One region of the Arthrobacter sp. USHLN218 genome, then DNA from elsewhere that is predicted to be linked to it. Evidence: riboswitches for the same ligand, from Rfam matches in the RefSeq annotation. Region 1 holds a riboswitch; each other region holds the start of a gene.
What was found. A riboswitch is a leader RNA that binds a small molecule or an ion and turns the genes downstream of it on or off. The one in region 1 is predicted to bind S-adenosylmethionine.
Positions count from the first base shown of each region.

Region 1 (4,549 bases):
TTGACGAGCTTGACACCGATCTCGCGCCACTGCTGTTCGATCAGTTCGAAGGCCGGCTTGATGACCACGGAGTTGTTCGAGCTCGCTACCGTGACCTCGAGCTTCTTGCCATCCTTTTCACGGATGCCGTCGGCACCCGCAACCCAGCCGGCCTCGTCCAGCAGGGACTTGGCCTTCTCCGGGTCATAGGCCAGGTCAGCCGAGAGGTCCACGAAGCCAGGGGCCTTGTGGTTGAGGATCGAACCGGCAATCTGGTAGCTGTCCGAGAGCACGGTGTCCTTCAGCGCCTGCCGGTCGATGCCGACCTGCAGGGCCTGGCGGACCTTCTCATCCGCGAGCTTGCCGCTGCCGATGCGCACGGCGGCCGTATTGGCAGTCAGGTCGATGCCCGCGGCGGGCAGCACCTGGTTGCCCCCGGCCGCCACAGCAGCCTCGTCCGCCGGCTGCAGGCCGCGGACCAGGTCCACCTGGCCGCTCTGGACGGCACCGGCACGGTGCGCCACCTCGGGCAGGTACTTCACCACGACCTTGTCCAGGTAGGCGGCACCCTGGTTCTCCGCCGTTTCCGGAGCCCAGGCATAGTCCGACCGCTTTGCCAGCACGAGCTCCTCGTCCGGCTTCTCCGACTCGAAGACGAAGGGACCCGAGCCGGAGATCTTGGCGATGTCCGACTGGCCGGCATTGTCCAGCTCCAAGGTCTTGGGCGAGACCAGACCCGCGGCGACGGAAGACGTCGCGCGCAGGAAGTTCGCGTCAGCGCTCTTCAATTGCACCTTCACGGTGTCCTCGTCGACGACCTCCGTGGACTCGTAGGCGGAAAAGTCGACGTTCGGCTGGATCTGAGCGTCATCCAGGCCCTTCCCGAGGGCATCGAGGTTGGCTTTGACGGCCTTGGCATCCACAGGCGTGCCGTCGCTGAAGCTCACGTCGGGGCGGATGTCGAAGGTGAACTCGGTGTTGTCCTCGTTGCCGCTGAATTTGGTGGCAATCCACGGCACGAGCTTGCCCGATTCGGCGTCGAAGTAGGTGAGCCGGTCCAGCACGCTGTTGAGCACATTCGCCTTCTCGTAGAAGCGTGCCGACTGGGTCTGGAAGTTGTTGATCGGCGCCACTTCGGCGTAAACCAAGGTGCCGCCCTGGACCGGCTGGCCATTATCGGCGGCAGGCTCCGCACCGCCACCGGAATTACCGCCGCAGGCAGCGAGCAGCAGTGCGGAAACGCTGAGGAGGGCGGCGGCCTGGGCCCGCCGGAAGCGGCGCACGGGTTGTGGCGCGTTGTCGTCGTTGATGGCCATGAAGGCTCCTCTCGGTCATTACCGAGGAACGCCATTTCACGCGGGAAGTCTGCCACGCACACGGAGCGGGACAGGGACCAACGGGAAGATGCGGCTAACTCCATCGGTCCTGGCAGGAGCACCCTACGGAGCATGTCCTTCCGCGCTGTGCGCGGCCCTCGGACATGTCCCTTGTTATCGACGCGGACCAGAGGTGATCCAGCGTGACCAGGGTTGCTGCAGCGTCATAGAGCCAGGTCTCTCAGCTGCTCGGGATGGTTACGCGTTCCAGTGTGGGGGGCGGAGGGTCACACTGGAAATAGCCTGCGTCACAACTCGTCATGAAGCGACATTTCCTTGCCTGGCCTGCGGCTTTGTGCTGGAGAAGCGGGATTGCGGCCGCAGCGGTGGGGAGGCTAGAGTCCGAGGGCCGGGGCCTCGATCATGGGGCAGGTGTCCATGACGACGTCGAGCCCGGCGGCTTTGGCGCGTTCCGCGGCGGCTTCTTCGATGACGCCGAGCTGCAGCCAGACGGCCTTCGCTCCGGCCGCGATGGCCTGGTCCACGACGGGGCCGACCTTCTGCGAGTTGACGAAGCAGTTGACCACGTCGATGCCGCCGGGGATGTCGGCGAGCTTGCGGTACCCCCGCTGGCCATGAACGTCTTCGCCCTTGAGGTTGACGGGGATGATCTCCATGCTGCGCTGGTCCAGCATGTACCGGGAGACGCCCAGTGCCACACGACGCGGATTGTTGGACAAACCGACGACGGCCCACCGGGCGGGCGTGGTGAGCAGCCGCTTGATGACTTCCGGATCGTTGACATGGCCCATGCGGCCAGCCTAGCGCCGGGCCGCGCCGCCGGACAGGGCAAGCCCCACCCCCGCGCCCCCACCGGAGCACCCGCACCGGCGCGTCCCGCGCGGAAACCCGCCGCGCCGCCGTCGTTGTTGGATTTGCCAGAACGGGCCGCGATGCCGTTGAGTAAGGGCATCCCATCCCGAGCGGCCGAGAGACCTGGATCGATGAAGCCGCAGCAACCGACCCGATGAGTGCCTCGACGGCCCTGCCACGGAACGGTGCTACTGCCAGGACCGATGGAAAGGCAGCGCTGCTATGTCCCTGAATACCGACCACATCCGCGTCACCCATGCCGGTTCCCTGCCGCGGACCCCGGAACTGATTGCGGCCAACGAGGCGAAGGAAGCCGGCGGCATCACGGACGAATTCCGGCGCCTGCTCGCCGAGTCGGTGGCCGACGTCGTCGAACGCCAGAAGAACCTGGGGATCGATATCCCGAACGACGGCGAGTACGGGCACACCATGTCCTCCTCCGTCGACTACGGGGCCTGGTGGAACTACTCCTTTGCCCGGCTCGGCGGCCTCGAGGCCACCGATGTGGACCGCTGGGCTGACACCGAGGTGCACCGTTCGTCGCCCGGCAACATCGTGCTGACCACCTTCACGGACCGGCGCGACCGGGTGAAGTTCAACGACGCCTATACCGACCCGTCCTCCGGGATCCTGGCGCACCGGAAGTCCGTAAAGCAGCCCAAGATCGCGGGGCCGCTGACGTACACCGGACAGGATCTCGTCGCCTCGGACGTCGAAAACCTGAAGAAGGGCCTGGCCGCGGCGGGGCTTGAAGAAGGCTTCGTGGCGGCCCTCTCCCCCGGCTCGTGCGCCCGGATCGCCAACGACTACTACAAGACGGACGAGGAACTGGTCTACGCCTGCGCCGACGCGATGCGCGAGGAGTACAAGGCGATCATAGACGCCGGCCTCACCGTGCAGCTCGACGACCCGTCGCTCGCGGAGAGCTGGGACCAAATCAGCCCGGAGCCGGCGCTGGCGGACTACCTGAAATTCATCCAGCTGCGGGTCGAGGCCACCAACTGGGCGCTGCGGGACCTGCCGGCGGAACAGATCCGACTGCACGTCTGCTGGGGCTCCTGGCACGGCCCGCACACCACGGACATCCCGTTCGCGGACATCATCGGCTCCGTCCTGCAGATCAACGCCGGCGCCTACTCCTTCGAGGCGGCCAACGTCCGGCACGAGCACGAGTGGCGGGTCTGGGAAGACACCAAGCTGCCGGAGGGCAAGTCGATCATTCCGGGCGTGGTCTCGCATGCGACGAACGTGGTGGAGCACCCGGAGCTGGTGGCGGACCGGATCGAACGCTTCGCCGGGCTGGTGGGACGCGAGTCCGTCATCGCGTCCACCGACTGCGGCCTGGGCGGGCGGGTGCATCCGCAGATCGCCGTCGCCAAGCTCGAAGCGTTGGGCGAAGGCGCGCGGATCGCCACCCGCCGGCTCTGGCGCTGAACCGCCTGCACGTCACCCGGACGCCGGCCGGGCGGCCTTTGTTACGGCGGATGAGGCGCGGGCTTGCCGAAAACCGCCCCGTGACGGTTCAATGGGCTTGACCATCCCGAGCGGCTGAGAGACCTGGCTCTACGACGCCGCAGCAACCCTGGTCGCCGGAGTTCTGCCGTGAACGCCGGTGATATCGAGGTTCATCGCCGCAGGCCGGTGCATCCGCACCGAAGGCGTGATCCGTAGGGTGCTACTGCCAGGATCGATGGAGTGATCCCTTGACTGCATTGGCACCTTCTGCCCGCCCCTCGGCCGCCGCGTCCTCGCAGGCACGCCGTCCCGACCTGTCCTCCGCCCTGCCGGTGTCCTTCAGCGGGCTGCGCCGCACCTTCGGCAGCGGCGGCTCCGCGCACACCGTCCTGCGCGACATCGATTTCGAGGTGCAACGCGGCGAGGTCCTGGCCATCCTCGGCCCGAGCGGCTGCGGCAAGTCCACCCTCCTGCGCGCCACCGCGGGCCTGGACGCCCCGAGCGCCGGCACTGTCAACATAGGTACGACGCCGGTGCAGGGCATCGATCCGCGCTGCGCCTTTGCGTTCCAGGAGCCGAGGCTGCTCCCCTGGCACACGCTGCAAGCCAATGTGGCCATCGGCCTGCCGAAGTCCGCGAGCGCCAAGGCCGGCAAGGCCAAGGTCGCCCGGCTGCTGGAGCTGGTGGGCCTGGACAAGTTCGCCAAGCACCGGCCGCGCGAGGTCTCCGGAGGCATGGCCCAGCGTGCCTCGCTGGCCCGTGCGCTGGCCCGCAACCCGGGCGTGCTGCTGCTGGATGAGCCCTTCGGCGCGCTCGATGCCCTGACGCGGATCAAGATGCAGGACCTGCTGCTCGACATCCACGCCGCCGAGCCGACCACGGTCCTGCTGGTGACGCACGACGTCGACGAGGCGCTCCAGCTGGCC
Region 1 covers NZ_JBBCYT010000010.1:111,764-116,312, reverse strand. The annotation lists gene WFH44_RS19450 (ABC transporter substrate-binding protein) at 1-1,295, opposite strand, end outside; gene WFH44_RS19445 (CoA-binding protein) at 1,691-2,107, opposite strand; SAM riboswitch class I at 2,267-2,378, shown strand; gene WFH44_RS19440 (cobalamin-independent methionine synthase II family protein) at 2,391-3,602, shown strand; gene WFH44_RS19435 (ABC transporter ATP-binding protein) at 3,881-4,549, shown strand, end outside.

Region 2 (4,549 bases), on a different contig from region 1:
CTGCATGGAGGAGTGAAGGACGGCGTTGGACACGCCGACGAGTACCGCCGTCGTTGTTAATGCTGCGGGGACGTGCCAGAGCGACGAAACCAGGAACGCCGTGACCAGCACGCTTCCTCCGATGGCGATGAGCTGGGTGCGGGTGAACCGCTGGACCAGCCGGCGCATGACGCGGGCCCCGAGGATGACGCCGACGCCGAATCCGGCGGCCAGCATGCCCGCCAGGCTGACCCCGACCCCGGCGTTCTGCAGGGCCGGGACGATATACGTCAGGATGCCCATCAGCACGGCGCCCTCCAGGACCGCCAGTCCGTAGATGCCCAGGGCGGAGGGCGAGAACGCGTGGCCCAGGCGGATGCCGCGGCGCCCGGAGTGCCCGTCGATTTCCACGCCGCGCAGCAGGATCAGCAGGACCAGGCAGCCCACGGCCGGCAGCGCGAACACCAGCCGCCAGTCCACCAGCGCGGCCAGGGTGCCGGTGGCGAGGGCAGCGATGGTCGTCCCGAGGGATGAGTAGATCTGCAGGTCGGACAGCCCGCGGGCCCGGTCGATCCCGGTCCGTGTGTCGCCGAGGATCGTCATCAGCGTCGGATAGAGCGCGCCTGCCATCAGCCCCGTGAACGCCCGGGCCAGGAGCAGCGGCAGGTAGCTGCCGGACAGCGTGCTGGCCAGCGACCCGATCATGACTCCCGTCAGAGCCATGCGCAGGATCGCCAGGCGGCCGAACCTGTCGCTGAGCAGCCCCCACACCGGCTGCCCGACGGCGTAGAGCAGTGCGTACGCCGCGACCAGCTGGACGGCCTGGCCGAGCGACAGGTCCGTCCGGTCAGCCAGCACCACGAGCATCGGCGGCGTGCCGAAGCGATCGAAGAAGGACAGGAATCCGACCGACCGCAGGACGCCATCGGGTACGCGGTTCCGTGGCTTGCCGTGATCGTCGCCGGAACCGCCTGCACTTGCCATCATCTAGTCAGCATTTCCTTGTCGTCGCCGGCCGCCCGCGGAGGACGGGATGTGTCCGTGGGGGAGCGGGAAACCAGCCTTCAGGATAGTGAAAATTACGACGGCGGCGCTCCGGACACGCGTTCGCGTCACCTTCCGGAACATCGGCCCACCGGAAAAGAAGCACACAGGCACACCCCTTGCCACTCATTTGGGGGTTCCGCCCATCCCCAGAACTGGAATCTGGCCCGACGGCGCCGCGGCAGGCAGACTCAGAGTGTGCCGGATCACCCGCCCTTGTGGAAGGCCCGGCCCGCGGAGCGGGGCCGACCCCCCAGACCCGTTCCTTTGTGCCCCTCCCGCGAAGGGGCAGCGGCGTTGCCCCGGGAAGCCTAGGCCCCCGGGGCAATGTCACTTCCGCGGTGCTGAAGCCCCGGCCGCGAATCGGCCCACCGGTGAATCTGCCAACCCTTACGTAAAAACCTGCGCATTCTGGTTGCCTCGCTTTCAGTCGTCTAGCCTGTGAGCACAGCTTGGACCTACCTCTAAGGAAAACCTCCATGCGGAACACCTTCAGACTTCCAGCCGTTCTCATCACCGGGCTCCTGCTCGCCCTGGGAATGGCCGGCTGCAGCGCCAGCCCGTTCGAGGACGGAGAGACCAGCGCCGGGGAGACCGGGGCGCAGGGGCCCGTGCTCGTGGGATCGGCGAATTTCCCGGAGAGCGAGACCCTTGCCGAGATATACGCCGGGGCTTTGAATGCCGGGGGCGTCCCCGCGGCCACCAAACCGAGGATTGGTTCGCGCGAAGTCTATGTCCGGGCAGTCCAGGACGGCTCCATCGATTTGGTGCCCGATTACAGCGGCAATCTCCTGCGCTATCTGGACGAGGGCACCTCGGCGCGCAGCGCCGAAGAAGTGATGAAGGAACTGCCCGGAAAGCTGCCGGAGGGGCTCGCGGTGCTGGAACCGGCGGCCGCGGAGGACAAGGACTCGCTCGTCGTCACGCAACAGACCGCGGACAAGTACGGACTGGAATCCCTCGAGGACCTGGGCAAAGCCTGCGACCGCATCGCCCTTGGAATGCCGCCCGAGGCCCAGGAGCGTCCGCAGGGACTGCCGGGACTCAAGGCCGTCTACGGATGTGTCCCGAAGGAGTTCGTCCCCTTCAGCGACGGCGGCGGGGCGCTGACGCTCCAGGCGTTGCTGGACGACCGGGTCCAGGCCGCGAACATCTTTACGACCTCCCCGTCGATTGCGGCCAACAACCTGGTCACGCTGAAGGACACCAAGGACCTCTTCGCAGCCCAGCAGGTGCTTCCCTTGATCCGCACCGACGCCGTCGGCAGCGAGGCCCAGAAAATCCTGAACAAGGTTTCGCAGGAACTGACCACCGAGGACCTCATGCAGCTCAACGAGAAGGTCTCCGGAGACGCGAAGCAGAACCCCAAGGACGCCGCAGCCGCCTGGCTCAAGGACAAGGGCCTCGCCTGAGGGCACGCTGCCGGCCGGCGGGGCCGCGGTACTGAACCAAGCCCGGGCAGGACGGGCCGGCGCAGCTGCACTAGCGGACCGCGGGCCTGACTGGCAAGCCCCTGCAACCTTTTGCCGGTGCTGCGGGTAACAGGGCGTGACCTTGCGTCATCTTCGCCCCAAACCGTTGCCGCGGGCCGCCGCCGCGGCATAGCTTTTTCAACAGATCACGAGTTCCAACGCGAAGCCCTGGCTGGTTGGACGGCAACCCTCTTCGTGGTGGGGTGCCCCAGGTGAAGATCCGGCCGGGCACAACCGTGTTCCGGCAAGCATCGAGCCGGCTCCTCCGCGAGCCCTCCCGCACAGACGGAACATGCCCATGTCCTTCATCTGCCTCATCCTCTCCGGCGTGGCACTGCTGATCAACGGCCTGGCCCTGCTCGGACGCATCCCGCCGCGCGACAGCGGCACCCTGAACCTGCTCATCGGCGGCCTCCAGCTGATCCTGGCCGCCCTGATCGCCGTGACCGCAGCCGGTGACTCGGCCCAGCTGCTCGGCGCCGCCGGCGTCGTCCTCTTCGGCCTGACCTACACCTACGTCGGCCTGAACTCGCTGTTCGACCTCGGGTCGGCCGGCGTCGGCTGGTTCTGCGGCCTCGTCGCCGCGCTCGCCGTGGTGTACGCGGTCTCCAACCTAGCCGCCGACCCGTTCTCCGCGGTGCTGTGGACCAGTTGGGCCGTGCTGTGGACGCTGTTCTTCCTGCTCCTCGCTTTCGGCAGGTCCGCCCTCACGTCCTATACCGGTTGGGTCACCCTGCTCACCAGCCAGCTAACGACGACGGTGCCCGCCCTTTTGGGGCTGAACGGCGCCTGGCCGTCGGGCTGGGGGAGTGCCGCGGCAGCCGCCGTCGTGATCGCCCTCCTCTTTGGCGCCGCTGGGTTCCTGGCCCGGCGCACCGGCCGCGCCGCCGTCGTACTCCCGGAACCGGAGCACACGCACGCCGCACAGGCACCGGAACCCGCCGCCGCCGTACTGCCCCAGCCCGCCCAAGAGCCGACACCCGCGGGCGTCTGACCCACCCGACTTCCGAATTTCCGTAACAACGAAAGGCCCGTCATGACCTCCGTAACCACGCAAAGCACCCACGCCGCCGAGACCGACTACGACACCCTCGCCGACCGCTTCCGCCCGATCTTCGCCCGCATCGCCGAGGGCGCCAGCGCCCGCGAGCAGGACCACCAGCTGCCCTTCGACCAGATCAAGGAGCTGACGAAGGCCGGCTTCGGCGCCGTGCGGGTTCCCGTGGCCGACGGCGGTGCCGGCGCCACCCTGCCGCAGCTGTTCCGCCTGCTCACCGAACTCGCCGCCGCGGACTCGAACATCCCGCAGGCGCTGCGCGGCCACTTCGCCTTCGTCGAGGACCGGCTGGTCTCCTCCGGCCCGCAGCGCGCGGTCTGGCTGGAGCGCTTCGTGAACGGCGAGATCGCCGGCAACTCGTGGACCGAGGTCGGCACCGTCAAGATCGGCGACGTCATCACCAAGGTCAGCCCGGACCCGGACTCGGCCACCGGCGGCTTCCGCGTCAACGGCACCAAGTACTACTCGACCGGCAGCATCTTCGCCGACTGGATCGACACCTTCGCCCAGCGCACGGACAACGACGTCAAGGTCATCGCCGTGGTCAACGCGCACCAGCCAGGCGTCACGCACTCCGACGACTGGGACGGCTTCGGCCAGCAGACCACCGGCTCCGGCACCAGCACCTTCAAGGACGCCGTGGTCGAGGCCGACAACGTGATCGACTTCGACACCCGGTTCAAGTACCAGACCGCGTTCTACCAGGTCGTGCTGCTCGCCGTCCTCGCCGGCAGCATCAAGGCCGCCGAGCGCGACATCGCCACCGAGGTCCGCAACCGCACCCGCATCTTCTCGCACGGCAACGCCGACTCCTTCCGCGAGGATCCGCAGATCCTGCAGGTCATCGGCGAGGTGTCCGCCAAGGCCTATGCCGCGGACGCCACCGTCGAGCGGGCCGCCCAGGCCCTGCAGCGCGCGTACGAAGCCGCGTTCCTCGACGACCTCGAGCAGGAAGAGCACCTCAACGACCTCGCCGAACTCGAGAGCGCCCAGGCCC
Region 2 covers NZ_JBBCYT010000005.1:219,291-223,839, forward strand. The annotation lists gene WFH44_RS13395 (MFS transporter) at 1-966, opposite strand, end outside; gene WFH44_RS13400 (ABC transporter substrate-binding protein) at 1,503-2,435, shown strand; SAM riboswitch class IV at 2,640-2,752, shown strand; gene WFH44_RS13405 (AmiS/UreI family transporter) at 2,794-3,489, shown strand; gene WFH44_RS13410 (acyl-CoA dehydrogenase family protein) at 3,532-4,549, shown strand, end outside.
Region 2: it holds a riboswitch for S-adenosylmethionine, as region 1 does, so the genes downstream of both, WFH44_RS13405 (AmiS/UreI family transporter) here and WFH44_RS19440 (cobalamin-independent methionine synthase II family protein) in region 1, are expected to answer to the same signal.

Region 3 (4,549 bases), on a different contig from region 1:
GGTCGAGGCGTGCGTGCGCCCCGGCAGCGGGACGAAGCGGGCCGCGGGCATCAGCGCGGCGGCGCGCCTGGAGTCGTCGAACCTGGCCGTGTCCTCGGTGCCGGCCATGAGCAGTACGGGCATCCCCAGCGAGGCCAATTCGGCTTCGGTGAGCCCGGGTTCCTCCTCGGTCCGTTCGAAATAGGCCGCCAGCGCCTGAGGGTCGTTGGCCTTGAAGGCCACCTTGGCGGCGGCATCCAGCGGCTTGCCCGCCGCTTCCAGGCCGTCGATGAAGCCTTCCATCCCGCCGCGGCGCAGTTCCTCGAGGTAGCCGTCGAAGAATATCCTGGCCACCTGCCCCTGCTGGGCCCGGTAGGTGCCGCCCAGCGTCGCGAGCCGTTCCACGCGCTCGGGGGCCGCCGCGGCCAGCGCGAAACCCACCCGCGCCCCGAAGGAGTATCCCGTCACCGCGGCACTGGCGATCCCCTCCGCGTCCAGGACTGCCAGGACGTCGCCGACGACCAGCGGCATCCGATAGGACTCGGCGTCGTGCGGCTTGCCGCTACGGCCGTGGCCCCGCAGGTCGATCCGGACCACGGTGAAATCGGCGGCCAACGCCCCCACGTACCCGAGCCCGCGCCAAATCGCGCGCGAGAGCGCGGAACCGTGCAGGAGTACGACGGCGGGTCCCTCCCCCGTGATGTCGTAGGCGATCGAGGTCCGGTCCACGGGGTTTGCAGCTTCAGGCATGACCTCAGTCTATGGACCGGCGCCCGAAGGAATGGTCATGCTCGCCGCAGCCCGTGCCGCCAGCGCCGGAACCTGCCGGTCAGTGACCGGCCGGCGTGCTGGTGTCCTTCCTGCTCGAACGGGTCGGAAACATCGTCCGGCAGCACTCCGTCCTCGCCCGCCCTGACGTGGCCGGTGCCGGGCCCGGGTATCTGGGCAGCCGCGAGGTTCGGCATCACCGGATCGTCTCCCGAGCCGTGCAGCGGCAGCGGGCCCATGCGTTCTTCCGGTGCTGCTCCAAAAATTCTCTTCCGCTTGGTCGCCATCGCTGCTCTCCTCCAACGCGCCACTGTTCCTATTGTCGCGCCGGTTCTACCGGAAAGTAAGGGGGCGGCGGTCAGTTCGACGGCGCCACCTCGACGGCAAACTGCCCCACCTGCCACGGGTCGATGGCAGGAACAGCCAGCTTCCGGAAGCCATCGACGTTCCGGGACACGATCGTCAGGCAGTGCTGCACGGCCGTCGCCGCTATCAGGGAATCCACGGCGGTGACCTCGGGATTCCCCGCCATCGGCGCCCAGGACATCGCCACGCCCAGGTCCACCGGCAGGATGAACCCGGAGAAGCGCGAGGCCAGTTCGCCGAGCCAGGCGCCGCCGTCGTCCGGTCCCCTGCCCTCCTGGCTGCCCAGCAGATGGAGCTCCGCCACTGACAGCGCGGAAATGTAGATGCCCAGGTGCCGGCGGCGCTGCAGGAAATCGACGACCGCCGGATGCGGTTCGGCGCGGCGCACTTCGGCGACGACGTCGGTGTCCAGCAACAGGCCCGAAGGACCCCTCACAGGCCCGCCGCGCGTGGCGTCCGCGCATCCTGCCGGGCCGGGAGGCCAGCGGGCCCGAGCAGGAAATCGACGAATTCCTGGCGTGCGGCCGTAACTTGTTCGTAGTCGGAAAGGCTCATCACGCCTAGGCCGGCGTGGGCAGTATTAGCTGTACTCATGGAAGCGGTGCCGGGCACCGGTCCTTTCACGTGCTCTTGCCCGCACCATTTGCCAGTAGGCGAATGCAGGCCGCTTCGTCATCCGAACCACCCAGAGAGCGTGGGGTTGGTACGCGGCCAAGTCGGAGCTTAGCGACCGCAATTCCTGAAGCTGAAGCGAGTATAACCAGAGCTTGTGCCGCCAGTCACGGGCCGCCTCGTCACCGGAAGTAATAAGGCCTAGCGGTCCGTCACGAAGGCCTAACGGGCTGTCACGGCGAGTAACGGGCCTACAACAAAATGTTTACTTCGCAGCAACCGTTTGGCTATGTGCATGCGGGACCCTATAGTTGGAAATGCTTCACGAGATGTGATCCGCAGCACACCGGCTCGCCGGGTACTGCAAGGCTCCGACCGATCACGCACCAACCCCATGTTCGCGGGTGGTTCGGATGACGAAGCGGCCTGCATTTCACAGGACAACGAGGTTCTGAAGGGGACTCGGTGCGGGCAAGAACAACCGGAGAGAACAAGAATGATGAGTGCATATCCAATAGAAAAAGACAGCCGCAGCGGCCACCGCGAGCGCACCGTCGGTCTCTGGGACAACAGCGTTCTGGACGAGTGGGTCGAGGTAGCCGTACATATCGAGGCTGAGCTGAGCCTGGTCCAGTTGTGCCGGGACGGCGTACAGAAAATGCTGTATTCCGAGGACATCGGCGCCGTGCTGGAAGCGGCCATGGACTCGGACGGCTCCGCGCTGTGGTGCGAGAAGTACTCCAAGCTGCTCATTCCCAGCACCCGTCCGGGCGCGGGCAACCGCTTCTTCTCGCTGCGGCGGATGCTGAACGACGACGGCGGAGCACCGGACTGCCACTAGCGCGCCTGGCGCTGCGGTGGGGTGTCCGTTCTGGGATGTCTGCTGATTTGTCCGTTACTTGGTTTGCGCCCTTGCCCGCCTGCCCGGTTTCGGGCGGTCCGGCCGGACGGGCGCAAACTGTCGGACACGGCTGATAGAAGTTGAGCATAAAGAGCCGCCCGCCGGCCCGGGGCCCCGACAGGGGTCTCGGAGCCGGCGGGACCAACTTCTCCTCCAGGAGGCACCGTGTTCCTGCTCGACCCGCTGCTGCCCGGCGCGCCACGGGACCTGATCTTCACCGCGAGCGACCTGGTGGTGGCGGCGCAGTGCGAGTACGAACTGCTGCGGAAGCTGGATGAGAAACTTGGGCGCAGCCCGAAGGCGGAGTTCCCGCCGGACGAGATGCTGGCCCGCACGGCTGAACTGGGCGACGTCCACGAGCACCGCGTGCTTCAGGGCTTCCGGGACACCTTCGGGGCCGGCGTGGTGGAAATCGCCGGAATCGCGGACTACACCAGGCCGTTGCTAGAGGCCAAGCACCGGGAATCGATCGCGGCGCTGCGCTCCGGTGCGGACGTGGTGTTCCAGGCTTCCTTCTTCGACGGCAGCTTCCACGGCCGTTCAGACTTCCTCGTCAGGGAAGGTGACGGCTCCTCGGCCCGCTACGCCGTGTACGATTCCAAGCTCGCCCGGCATGCCAAGGTCACGGCGCTGTTGCAGCTGGCGGCGTACGGCGACCAGCTGATAAAAGCCGGTATCGACCCTTCGCCCACCGTGACACTCGTGCTGGGCGACCGTTCCCGCAGCGACCATAGCCTGCGCGACCTGCTGCCGGTCTTCCGGGAGCGCCGCCGCCGCTTCCTGGAGCTCACGTCCGCCCACCGGGCCCAACGTGCCCCCGTGGCATGGGGAGATGACCGGCATACAGCGTGCGGGCGCTGCGACTACTGCGCCGAGCAGGTAGCGCTCCACCGGGACGTGCTGCTGGTTTCCCGGATGAGCCCGGTCCGTCGCCGCCGCCTGCGGGACCTGGGCGTCACCACGATCGACCAGCTGGCGGCCATGGAGCTGCCCCCGGGTGAGGCACCGGACGGCGTGCTGGCCCGGCTGCGCGACCAGGCGAGGATGCAGACCGGCATGGAGGAACCGGACGGGGCCGTGCAGTACACGGATGGCGACGGAACCCGGCACAGCCTCGCCTACCGGGTGCTGGCAGCAAACGCGCTCGGAACACTCCCCGCACCAAGTGAGGGAGACATCTTTTTCGACTTCGAAGGGGACCCGCTCTGGCAGGACCAGGCCGGGACCTGGGGACTGGAGTACCTGTTCGGGGTCATGGAGAACCCGCCGGCCCCCGGAGCCGCCCCGCCCTTCCTTCCGTTCTGGGCCCACAGCCGCGCCGAAGAAGGCAAAGCTCTGGCCGAATTCCTGGATTATGTGGGCCGGCGGCGGAAGCAGTATCCGGACCTGCACATCTACCATTACGCCAACTACGAGAAGGCCGCGCTGCGCCGCCTCTCGCTGCAGCACGTGATCGGCGAGGACGCCGTGGACGCCTTGCTGCGCGAAGGCGTCCTGATCGACCTCTACGACGTGGTGCGCAACAGCCTGCGGATCTCGGAAAAGTCCTACAGCATCAAGAAGCTCGAGCCCTTGTATATGGGATCGCACCTGCGCTCGGGGGATGTCAAAGATGCCGGCGGGTCCGTCGTCGCTTACGCACTCTACTGCGAAGCCCGGGACAGCGGCCGGCCCCAGGAAGCAGAAGCGATCCTGGCCAGCATCCGCGACTACAACGAGTACGACTGCCTCTCGACGCTCCGCCTTCGTGACTGGCTATTGGAGCGGGCCGACGAGCGCGGGATAGCACGGGCACGGGCCGCGGAGGCCGGTCCCGGCCCGGAATCCGAGGACCCCTCACCGGACGAGGCACGGCTGCTCAGGCACGTAGCGGCAGCGACCGAGCGCGCGCTGCACGCCGGCGGAGAGCTGACGCCGGACGAG
Region 3 covers NZ_JBBCYT010000002.1:41,335-45,883, reverse strand. The annotation lists gene WFH44_RS03770 (alpha/beta fold hydrolase) at 1-729, opposite strand, end outside; gene WFH44_RS03765 (hypothetical protein) at 765-1,034, opposite strand; gene WFH44_RS03760 (PIN domain-containing protein) at 1,106-1,549, opposite strand; SAM riboswitch class IV at 1,735-1,858, opposite strand; SAM riboswitch class IV at 2,046-2,209, shown strand; gene WFH44_RS03755 (hypothetical protein) at 2,222-2,566, shown strand; gene WFH44_RS03750 (TM0106 family RecB-like putative nuclease) at 2,792-4,549, shown strand, end outside.
Region 3: it holds a riboswitch for S-adenosylmethionine, as region 1 does, so the genes downstream of both, WFH44_RS03755 (hypothetical protein) here and WFH44_RS19440 (cobalamin-independent methionine synthase II family protein) in region 1, are expected to answer to the same signal.

Region 4 (4,549 bases), on a different contig from region 1:
GGATTCATCAGCCCCGCGTCCGGGGTGACGATCCCGTGGCGGTCCGCGTCGGCGTCGTTCCCGGTAGCGATCTCGAACTCGGCGGAACGTCCGATTAGCGACGCCATGGCGTAGGGGGAGGAGCAGTCCATGCGGATCTTCTCGTCCCAGTCCAGCGTCATGAACGCCCACTGCGGGTCCACCGTGGAATTGACCACCGTCAGGTCCAGGTTGTGCCGCTCCCCGATCGCGCCCCAGTAGTCCACCGAGGCGCCGCCCATCGGATCCGCGCCGATGCGCACGCGGGCGTTGCGGATGGCCTCCAGGTCCAGCACCTGCGGCAGGTCGTCCACGTAGTTGCTGAGGAAATCGTACGTGCCCACGGCGCCGGAGAACTGGGCCTGGCCGAGCGGAATCCGCTTGACCCCGCGCAGTTCAGATTCGAGCAGCTCGTTGGCGCGGTTGGCGATCCAGCCTGTGGCATCCGAATCCGCGGGGCCGCCGTGCGGCGGGTTGTACTTGAAGCCGCCGTCTCCGGGCGGATTGTGCGAGGGCGTGATGACGATGCCGTCGCCCTGCCCGTCCGGATTCGAGGTGTTGTGCTTGAGGATGGCGTGGCTGACGGCCGGCGTCGGGGTCCAGCCGGTCCTCGAGTCCACCCAGACCGTGACGCCGTTGGCGGCAAGGACCTCCAGCGCCGTGTTCTGCGCCGGGTCGGAGAGCGCGTGCGTGTCCTTGCCCATGAACAGCGGGCCGGCGATGCCCTGGCCGGCACGGTATTCCACGATCGCCTGCGTGATGGCGGCGATGTGGTCCTCGTTGAAGGAACCCTTCAGGCTGCTGCCGCGGTGGCCCGACGTGCCGAAGGCCACGCGCTGCGTCGGCTCCTTCGGATCGGGCTTCACGTCGAAGTACGCGTCGAGCAGCGCGGTCAGGTCAACAAGGTCGCTGGGTTGGGCCACTGTGCCCGCACGGTTTGCCATGCCCCAAGCATGCCAAAGATCACAGCGAGTGAGCCGGGTCGGTCACCAGAAGTTCACAACATTACGACTGCGGAGGGTTGACGCCTGGCGCGAGATATCGTTAAGTGCTTAACAATATGGAAATCACCCAGTATGCCTCGTTCAAGCTCCACCAGGCCACAGCGCTGCTCGACCGCGTGGCGGACAACTACCTGCGGACCCACCACGGGATCCGGTACGCGCCGTTCCTGGTGCTGCTGATTTCCAAGGTCGTCGGGCCGGCCACGCAGCAGCGGCTCGCCACCGCGCTCGACGTCAGCCGGGCATCGGTCAACCAGCGCGTCAGCGCGCTCAAGCAGCAGGGGCTGCTCTCGGTGGTGACGGATCCGGAAGATTCCCGCGCCCACATCGTCAGCCTGACCGAGGCCGGCGAACGGCTCGTGGCCGCGGCGTGGGAAGGCCTCGACCGGGACCTCGCGGACGTCGAAACGGGCATTGACGAGCGGCTGCTGGCGGAACAGCTGGACCGGCTGATCGGCAACTTGTTGAAGGTACTGGAAGCCCAGGGCGGAGTGCAGCCGGTGAAGGCCGGCAGGAAAGGAACCTACGATGGCCCAGCCTGAAATGTTCTGCCAGGAACTGAACTCCCATTGCCAGGAAACCGTTCTCTTCCTGCACGGAGGCAATGTCGCCGGATGGATGTGGGAGCCGCAGCATGAGGCGGTCCGGGACTATCACTGCCTGGTCCCGGACTTCCCCGGGTATGGCGGCAGCCGGAATATGCGGTGGGAAAGCCTGGCGGGGACCGCTGACCTTCTGGCGGACCTCATCCGCTCCCGTGCCCGCGGCGGCCGGGCGCACATCGTCGGCCTCTCCCTGGGAGCGGTGGTCGGGTTGCACCTGGCCGGCCGGCATGCGGATCTGGTCAGCTCCGGGTTCCTTACCGGCCCCCCGCTGACGGCCCCTGGACCGGTAACGGGTCTGCTGGCCCGCCTCCAGCTGCGCGCCTGGGACCAGCCCTGGTTCTGGAAAACCACCGGCCGGGGCTACGGCCTCACCGGCGAGGGCCTAGATGTCTTCGTGGAGACTGCCCTGGGCGTCTCCAAGGACAACCGGGACCGGATCTTCGCAGAGGTGTTCGGCACCTTTCCTGTCGAGGTGCTGCGCAGCATCACCGCTCCGTTGCTTCTGGTGACCGGAGGCAAGGACGCGCGGCTCATCAAAGATTCTGCGGCGATTGCCGCGCGGGAGATCCCCGGCATCCGTACGGCCATGGCACCGGGCATGCACCACCAATGGAACATCGAGGACATTGGCCTGTTCAACCGATCGCTCACGGCCTGGCTCACCGGCGCTCAACTGCATCCCGACCTGGCGTCCGCCGTCGTAAATCCCGCCTGAACCGGCGTCCGGCCGCTTCCGCGGCCGGAACTTTGTTGCGCAGGATGACGGCGGATTTGCCGTTCGTGACGAAACATTCCGTGCCGGGGAGCAACACTTCGACGTACACGGTGCAGGTATTGCTCCCCGACCCCCTCCGCTCCCTACAGTGGACGCATTAGCCATCCAGAGCGGCCGAGAGATCTGGCTCGTTGACGCCGCAGCAACCATCCGGGTAAGCCTCCGCAAGGAGACGGACCGGAACGGTGCTACCGCCAGGACCGATGGAGACGCGCCAGCGACACCACCAGGGCCTTGACCTGCCCGGCGTGGAAAACGGCTGGTCCTTTCAGCAGCGCAGCGGCGCACTCCCTCGGCACGACCGAGGAGCGTACATGACCCTGGCAGCACGGACAGCCGTCCCGCCGTCGTTGTCCTACGAGCTGTATCCGCCCGCCAACGCGCAGGCCGAAGCCACGGTGCTTCGGGCCATCGAAGAGCTTGGCGGCACCCATCCCGACTACGTTTCAGTGACCTACAACGGCACGCCCGAGCGGCGCCGCGCCTCCATCCAGCTGATCGAGCACCTGGTGGGCGCCACCAGGCTGCGGCCGCTGGCGCACCTGACCTGCGTCGGGGAAACCCGCGACAGCCTGGAACTGCTGGTGTGCCAGTTCGTGGGGCTGGGCGTGCGCGGCGTGCTGGCCATGCGCGGGGACCTGCCCGCCGATCCGCAGGCCTGCCGTGGAGACCTGCCCTTCGCCCGCTACCTGGTGGAGCTGATCCGCCGGGTCGAGGGGCGGCATTCCGCGACGCTGGCCGGCGGCCGAATGGCCGTCGGGGTGGCCGCCTACCCGAACCGGCATCCGGAGTCCCCGTCCTTCGAGCACGACATCGAGGTGCTCGTCTCGAAGGAACGCTCCGGGGCCGACTTCGCGATCAGCCAGGTCTACTTCGACCCGGCCCACTACGTCCGCCTCGTGGCGGCGGCCCGCGCGGCCGGCGTGACGATCCCGATCATTCCCGGGGTCATCCCGATGTCGAGCGTCCGCCGGCTGGAGCGGCTGGCCGTGATGACCGGCGTCCGTCCGGATCCGGCGCTGCTGCACCGGCTGGAGACGGCCTCCTCCGACGCCGAGCGGCGAAGGATCGGGGTCGCCGCCGCCGCGGAACTGGCCCGCGCCGCCCTGGACGCGGGGGCGCCCGGGCTGCACCTGTACACCTTCAACGATGCGCGCGCCTCCATCGAGGTCGTCGAGGCGCTTGACCTGCCCTCCACCCGTACCCTTTCCGCTTCCGTATCCGCCTGAACCCGCACGAAACCGCACGAACCCGAACGAATCCGCCTGAAAAGGAGAACACCATGACCGCCAAGAACACCTTCCCCGCCGCCACCATCCTGGGCTACCCGCGCATCGGCCCGAACCGCGAACTGAAGAAGGCCCTCGAGGCACACTGGAGCGGCCGGCTCGACGAGGACGGCCTGCTCTTCGAGGCCCGCAAGGTCCAGGACAGGACGGTCCTCCGGCTGGTCCAGCTCGGGCTGGACGCCGCCGACTCCTCCATCCCCGCCGACTTCGCGCTCTATGACCAGGTCCTCGACACCACGGCCGCCCTCGGTGCGCTGCCGTCCCGCTTCGCCGACCTCGCGGACAGCGACGGCGGCGTCGGAACCGCCGCATCCTTCGTGCTCGCCCGCGGCGACGGCGAACGCCCGCCCCTGGAACTGACCAAGTGGTTCGACACGAACTACCACTACCTCGTGCCGGAAATCGGCCCGGAGACCCGCTTCGCCGCCGTCGCACACCAGCTGGCCGGGATCATCCGCCGGCACAAGGACCGCGGCGCCGTGCTGCGGCCGGTCCTCGTGGGCCCGGTGACCTACCTGCTGCTCGCCAAGGCTGAGGACGGCGCGCCCGAGGGCTTCGACCCGCTGACCCGGATCGACGATGCCGTCGCGGCCTACGTGGGGATCCTCGGCCAGCTGGCCGAGGCCGGCGCCGAGTGGGTGCAGCTCGACGAGCCGGGCCTCTCCACGGACACCGGCGGTGCCCTGGCGGCCCCCGGCGGTCTGGTGGAGCAGGTCTACCGGAAGCTGGCCGAGGCTCCGGTGGCCGCCCCGGGCCGCCAGGCGAACGGGCGCCCGGCCCTGCTGGTCACCACCGGCTACGGCACCGCGGGGGATCCGGCCCGCGCCGGAGAGGCCTTGGCCGTGCTGGCCGCCGTCG
Region 4 covers NZ_JBBCYT010000006.1:46,834-51,382, reverse strand. The annotation lists gene pgm (phosphoglucomutase (alpha-D-glucose-1,6-bisphosphate-dependent)) at 1-962, opposite strand, end outside; gene WFH44_RS14360 (MarR family winged helix-turn-helix transcriptional regulator) at 1,067-1,564, shown strand; gene WFH44_RS14355 (alpha/beta fold hydrolase) at 1,551-2,342, shown strand; SAM riboswitch class I at 2,501-2,612, shown strand; gene WFH44_RS14350 (methylenetetrahydrofolate reductase) at 2,717-3,631, shown strand; gene metE (5-methyltetrahydropteroyltriglutamate--homocysteine S-methyltransferase) at 3,685-4,549, shown strand, end outside.
Region 4: it holds a riboswitch for S-adenosylmethionine, as region 1 does, so the genes downstream of both, WFH44_RS14350 (methylenetetrahydrofolate reductase) here and WFH44_RS19440 (cobalamin-independent methionine synthase II family protein) in region 1, are expected to answer to the same signal.